Regions from separate parts of the Serratia sp. AS12 genome, predicted to be linked through region 3. Evidence: riboswitches for the same ligand, from Rfam matches in the RefSeq annotation. Region 3 holds a riboswitch; each other region holds the start of a gene.

Region 1 (2,198 bases), 1.7 Mb from region 3:
GCACCGAGCCCATATCCTGCGGCATCGTCTGGCGCACCAGCCACACCGGCAGCCCTTCCCATTCACCAATGGTGCGCGCCATTCGCCCCAGCAGGGAAAACGACGCCGCCGAACCGAACGGCAATTCACCGTGCGGTAACCAAAGCTTGCTTTCATGGCTGACGATCCACCAGCCATTTTCATTACCCGTTAATGCAAGTTCCATATCGTTGTTGCACAACCTCAGCTTCACTGGCACTCTACAAATCGGCCTTGTTACATTTTAATAACTTACTGTTACTTTTTATTACTTACGGAGTCAAACATGCTCAACCGTTTGGAAAGCCTGACTCAGCGCGTTGGTGGTAGTAATGAATTAGTTGATCAATGGCTTCAGGCGCGCAAGCAGTTGCTCGTCGCCTATTGCACCCTCGTGGGCATCAAACCGAACAAAGAAAAGCATACGCCGCTGAATGAAAAAGCGCTGGAGAACTTTTGCCATAATTTGGTGGATTATCTCTCTGCCGGGCATTTTCATATCTATGACAGAATTATCAAACAAGTGGAAGCCGCACCGAGTCCGAAAATGGCGCTATCGGTGAACATCTATCCCAAACTTTGGGTCAATACCGAGCAGATCATGGCTTTCCACGATCGCTATACCGAAGTGGATATCGATCAGGACGTGTGCATCGAATTCCACCAGGCGCTGTCGGATATCGGTGAAACACTTGCGGCACGTTTTGCCCTGGAAGATAAGCTGATCCAACTGGCGACCGAAGCCTCGCAGCAACCGCTGCCGGATAAAGCGCTGGATCAGACGCGTTAGAATTTTGTAGTTTTTTTTATTATCCCTCCTATACTGGAGGGCATCTTGTCGGAGTGCCTAGCGCTGATTTGCTCATCAAATTGGCCAGGCTGAGACCGTTAATTCGGGATCCGCGGAACCTGATCGGGTTAATACCCGCGAAGGGAACAAGAGTAATCTATCGCCACTGGCAGGGCTTCCCGAACGGGGATACTCCGCCTTGCCGGCCAGTATCATTACTCCCTCCGAGCTCCAGACAAGCAATTTTCCCCACTCATTACACTGGTAGGAATTTGCTATGTCTAACGTTAAAAAACCGCGCGCCCGTAAAGAACAGCGCGAAGAAGCCCAGCAGTTTATCGACACTCTGCAAGGCGTATCCTTTCCCAATTCACACCGCATCTATCTGCAAGGCTCACGCAGCGATGTGCTGGTCCCGATGCGTGAAATCCAGCTCAGCCCGACGCTGATTGGCGGTGACAAAGACAACCCGCAATACGAGCAGAACGAAGCTATCCCGGTATATGACACCGCCGGCCCGTACGGCGATCCGCAATCCGAGCTCGATGTGCATCGCGGCCTGGCGAAACTGCGCGCCGGCTGGATCGAAGAACGTGGCGATACCGAAGCCCTCACAGGCGTCAGTTCCGGATTCACTCAGCAGCGCCTGGCGGACGAAGGGTTGGATCATCTGCGCTTCGAACATCTGCCGCTGCCGCGCAAGGCGCAACCGGGCAAATGCGTCACCCAGTTGCACTACGCTCGCGCCGGCATCGTCACCCCGGAAATGGAATTCATCGCCATCCGCGAAAACATGGGCCGTGAGCGTATCCGCGGCGAAGTACTGCGCCACCAGCATCCAGGTCAAAGCTGGGGCGCCAATCTGCCGCAAAACATCACGCCGGAATTCGTTCGCCAGGAAGTGGCCGCCGGCCGCGCCATCATTCCCGCTAACATCAACCACCCGGAATCCGAACCGATGATCATCGGCCGTAACTTCCTGGTGAAGGTCAACGCCAATATCGGTAATTCGGCAGTGACTTCGTCAATCGAAGAAGAAGTGGAGAAGCTGGTGTGGTCCACCCGCTGGGGTGCGGACACCGTGATGGATTTGTCCACCGGCCGTTATATCCACGAAACCCGTGAATGGATCCTGCGTAACAGCCCGGTGCCGATCGGCACGGTACCTATCTATCAGGCGCTGGAAAAAGTGAACGGCGTGGCCGAGAGTCTGACCTGGGAAATGTTCCGCGATACGCTGCTGGAGCAGGCGGAGCAAGGCGTCGACTACTTCACCATCCACGCCGGTGTGCTGCTGCGTTATGTGCCGATGACCGCCAAACGCCTGACCGGCATCGTCTCTCGTGGCGGTTCGATCATGGCCAAGTGGTGCCTGTCGCATCATCAGGAA
Region 2 (2,198 bases), 2.2 Mb from region 3:
CGCGCTGGCATCACAATCGTGCGCTGGCGCAGCAGCCAAAGCCGGCCGGGTTAACCGAGCTGACGCTGACTTACTACAGCGAGCACTCGGAATTCCAGGCGATTGAGCAGGCAATTGAACCGCTGCTGGCGCTGCACGGGGTACGGCTTAACGTGCAGACGGTGAACTACGACGCCTGGCATAAAGGAGAGGCCACCAGCGATCTGTGGCTGGGTAGCGCCAACTTCTACCTGCCGCTGGAGTTCTCGCTGTTCGCCACCCTGTATGAGTTGCCGTTGATGCAGCATTGCATGAATGACGATCTCGCCGCAGATGCGGCGTTATGGCGCGCCAATGCCCTGCCGCTGGCGGATTTTTGCCAACGGTTGGTCAGCGGTCACCAGTTACACCCGCTGTTTCATCATTGGCTGCAACTGCACGGCCAGCGCAGCATGCGCGGTGTGCGCATGAACACCCTTGGCTGGTTTGATTTTAAATCCGCCTGGTTTGCGCCGCCGGAAGCATAAGCGCCTTTCGCCGGCGCCCGTTAATCTCTACAATAGCGCCGTCTCAACGGGGTGCGAAACGGCGGCGGCGCGATGAAAACGCGACGTGCAGGTTTTGCTGAGAACAAACCCGTCGAACCTGATCCGGTCAATACCGGCGGAGGGATTTGAGCATAGCGACCCGGTGTAATCACCTCGCCCTCAGATACCTTTGCCCCCTTATCTTTCAGGAGTGCAAAGTGGTCAAAAAAAGCCTGCCCTTATTACTGTTGTTGTGCGCCGCACCGGCGTTTGCCAAGCCCACGTTGACGGTCTACACCTATGATTCCTTCGCGGCCGACTGGGGCCCAGGCCCGGCGGTGAAAAAAGCATTTGAAGCAGACTGCAACTGCGAGCTGAAATTCGTCGCGCTGGAAGACGGCGTTTCGCTGCTTAACCGCCTGCGCATGGAAGGGAAAAACAGCACCGCCGACGTGGTGCTGGGGCTGGACAACAACCTGCTGCAGGCCGCGCAACAAACGGGTTTATTCGCGCCAAGCCGCGTTGACGGCGCCAAACTGAGCGTGCCGGGCGGCTGGCAGGATAAAACCTTCGTGCCTTATGACTACGGCTACTTTGCCTTCGTTTACAACAAAGAAAAGCTGAAGAACCCACCAAAGAGCCTGCAGGAACTGGTCAACGGCGATCAAAACTGGAAGGTGATCTACGAAGATCCGCGCACCAGCACCCCAGGCCTGGGCCTGCTGCTGTGGATGCAGAAAGTGTTTGGCGATAAAGCGCCGGAAGCCTGGCAGAAACTGGCGAAGAAAACCGTCACCGTCACCAAGGGTTGGAGTGAAGCCTACGGCCTGTTCCTGAAAGGCGAAGGCGATCTGGTGCTCAGCTACACCACCTCCCCGGCTTATCATCTGATCGAAGAGAAGAAAGACAGCTACGCCGCGGCCAACTTCAGCGAGGGCCATTATCTGCAGGTTGAAGTGGCAGGCAAGCTCAAGGCCAGCAAGCAGCCTGAGCTGGCGGAGCGCTTCATGCAGTTTATGGTGACCCCGGCGTTCCAGAACACCATTCCAACCGGTAACTGGATGTACCCGGTGATCAAGACTCAACTGCCGGCCGGTTTTGAGCAAATGACCGTACCCCAGACCGCGCTGCAATACAGCGCCGAAGAGGTCGCCAAACAACGCGGTAGCTGGATCCGGGCATGGCAAACCGCCGTCAGCCGCTGATCCCGCACTGGCTCTGGCCGGGGCTGCTGGCCGCCGGCCTGATCCTGACCGTCGCCGCGCTGGCGATGAGCTCGCTGTGGCGGCACGCACCGGAAAGCGATTGGCGTGGCCTGTGGCAGGACAGCTATCTGTGGCACGTAGTCCGCTTTACCTTCTGGCAGGCGTTGCTGTCCGCGCTGATCTCGGTGCTACCCGCCATCGCGCTGGCCCGCGCGCTGTATCGCCGCCGCTTTCCCGGCCGGCTGTTGCTGCTGCGGCTGTGCGCCATGACGCTGGTGCTGCCGGTATTGGTGGCGGTGTTCGGCCTGCTCAGCGTGTATGGCCGGCAGGGCTGGCTGGCATTGCTGTGCGGCTGGCTCGGCATCAACTACAGTTTTTCCCCCTATGGTCTGCAAGGCATCCTGCTGGCGCATATGTTTTTCAATCTGCCGCTGGCCGCCCGCCTGCTGCTGCAGGCGTTGGAAAACATTCCGGTCGAACAGCGCCA
Region 3 (2,198 bases):
CCAGCAAGGGATCGCCGCTTTTCGCCAGCATCACCGTATCCAGCACCACGAACGGCGGCCGGTAGTGGCGCAGACGTTCGGCCACTGCCTGCACGATATCGGCGTTGGCCAGCATGCCGATTTTGGCGCTGTCGATGCGCACGTCGCTGAATACCGAATCCAGCTGGGCGGCGACAAACGCCGGATCGATGTTATATACCGACTGCACGCCACGGGTATTTTGCGCCACCAGCGCGGTGATCACGGAAGTGCCGTAAGCCCCCAAGGCAGAAAAGGCTTTCAGATCGGCCTGGATGCCGGCGCCGCCGCTCGGATCGGTGCCGGCGATGGTCAAAGCGTTAATCCGTTTCATTGCAGCTCCTCCGCACGCAGTTGATACAGGGCGTCGAGAAACGCCGGGGTAAAGCTGCCCGGCCCCGCAGCTCGGTGCGTGGCCCGCTCGCCGCAAAGCGACATCACACGGCAAGCGGTCGCGACGTTGTCCAACCGATCGCCCGGCAGGCTGCAAAATGCCGCCACCACCGCCGACAGGGCGCAACCGGTGCCCACCACCCGCGTCATCAGCGCATCGCCACCGGCGACCGCCCAGTCGCGCCGGCCATCGGTGATGTAATCCACCACGCCGGTTACCGCCACCACCGCGCCGCTGAGCTGCGCCAGTTCGCGTGCCGCCGGCAAAGCCGCCAGCGAGTCGTCGGTGCTGTCTACGCCACGCCCGGCGGCCTGCCGGCCGCTCAGCGCCATAATTTCAGACGCGTTGCCACGGATTGCCGCCGGCTTCTCGCCCAGCAAACGACGGGCAAAGGCGGTGCGATACGCCAACCCACCTACCGCCACCGGATCCAGCGTCCAGGGCGTTCCCGCCAAATTGGCGGCCTCTACCGCCGCCAGCATGGATTCGGCGCGCGAGGCATTGAGAGTGCCGATGTTGATTAACAGGGCACTCGCCATCTGGCTGAACTGCGCCGCTTCGGTCGGTTCCACCACCATCGCCGGGGAAGCGCCAAGCGCCAGCAATACGTTAGCCGTGAGCTCCTGCACCACTTCGTTGGTCAGGCAGTGGATCAGCGGGGGCCGTTGTTTAAATTGGGTCAGACAGGCCGCGGCGCGGGCGCCGGGTAAAGCATCAGGTCGAGCGAACATATTCCTCCCAACCGGCGTTCAAGAAGGCGGGTACCGGCTGGGGCACCGAGACTTCCCTACGCTGGCATAATCCAGATCAGGTAATACGGGTAAAATCTCAGCCCCTTGGGGCACCCCGAGTCAAGGAGGCCATTATTGGGGTTGCTGCCGGTGAGGTCAATCGCGCTATAGTGTCAAAAAATAAAAAGGAGCTGCCATGCAAACAAGACCCTACCGAGAAGCCGATCGCCCGTTCCTGCGCACCCTTTATCTGGCTGCGCGCAAGGCGGCGTTCACGTGGCGCGATACCGAAGATTACCGGCTGGAGGATTTCGACCGCTCGACGCTGGGCGAGGATATCTGGGTGGCGGAAGATCAGGGAAAACTACTGGGGTTCGTCTCGATTTATCGCCAGGATAACTTTATTCACAACCTGTATGTCGATCCTCACTTGCCGCCACGCGGCGTCGGCACGGCCCTGCTGCAAGCGGCGGAGCGAACCTTTACCGCTACCGGTTCGCTGAAATGCCTGGTGAAAAACGAGAAGGCGCTGGCGTTTTACCATAAGCATGGCTGGCAAAAGATAACCATCGGCAACGACGACGGCGGAGAAGAATACTACCTGCTGCACTCGCCTAAAAAATAGCCTCACCCGCTGTGAGCCGAACTGGAAAAGGCCTGACATCGTCAGGCCTCAGACTGCTGACAAAGCCCGTTATTAGGGAGAGCGTGCCGAAGGGGTCGTAACGGCCTTGGCCGTCGGAGCGCCCCTCGGTGCGCTAGGCCCGGGTATCTCGGACTCAAAGACAACTTTGTCATCAACCTCAGGCCTCTGGCACGGCTCAGACTACAGCCCCCGCAAAACGATATCCTGCATCGCAGGGATGTTAGCTGCCCTGTACCGAGGGCCTTTCAGCACTGCCCAGCGCCAACGCAACAATGCGAATGGATTTCATTTGCGTTAAAGACTATCCTCCGGTTTACCTCTTACAGGCTATTCAAGGAATGGACATGCAACATCAAACGGATACCCGTTTCCCGGACGCTGCGGCGGCAGACTACGATCGCCGTATTCT

What was found. Region 3 has a riboswitch for thiamine pyrophosphate ahead of thiM (hydroxyethylthiazole kinase). Riboswitches for the same ligand answer to the same signal wherever they lie in the genome.
Region 1: linked by a shared signal. The riboswitch ahead of thiC (phosphomethylpyrimidine synthase ThiC) and the one ahead of thiM (hydroxyethylthiazole kinase) in region 3 are both predicted to bind thiamine pyrophosphate.
Region 2: linked by a shared signal. The riboswitch ahead of thiB (thiamine ABC transporter substrate binding subunit) and the one ahead of thiM (hydroxyethylthiazole kinase) in region 3 are both predicted to bind thiamine pyrophosphate.

What each region holds. Positions count from the first base shown of each region.
Region 1 covers NC_015566.1:285,314-287,511, reverse strand. The annotation lists gene nudC (NAD(+) diphosphatase) at 1-205, opposite strand, end outside; gene SERAS12_RS01285 (Rsd/AlgQ family anti-sigma factor) at 305-808, shown strand; TPP riboswitch at 848-971, shown strand; gene thiC (phosphomethylpyrimidine synthase ThiC) at 1,086-2,198, shown strand, end outside.
Region 2 covers NC_015566.1:751,318-753,515, reverse strand. The annotation lists gene sgrR (HTH-type transcriptional regulator SgrR) at 1-506, shown strand, start outside; TPP riboswitch at 544-669, shown strand; gene thiB (thiamine ABC transporter substrate binding subunit) at 725-1,711, shown strand; gene thiP (thiamine/thiamine pyrophosphate ABC transporter permease ThiP) at 1,687-2,198, shown strand, end outside.
Region 3 covers NC_015566.1:4,039,901-4,042,098, forward strand. The annotation lists gene thiD (bifunctional hydroxymethylpyrimidine kinase/phosphomethylpyrimidine kinase) at 1-352, opposite strand, end outside; gene thiM (hydroxyethylthiazole kinase) at 349-1,143, opposite strand; TPP riboswitch at 1,180-1,271, opposite strand; gene SERAS12_RS18870 (GNAT family N-acetyltransferase) at 1,340-1,768, shown strand; gene SERAS12_RS18875 (class I SAM-dependent methyltransferase) at 2,134-2,198, shown strand, end outside.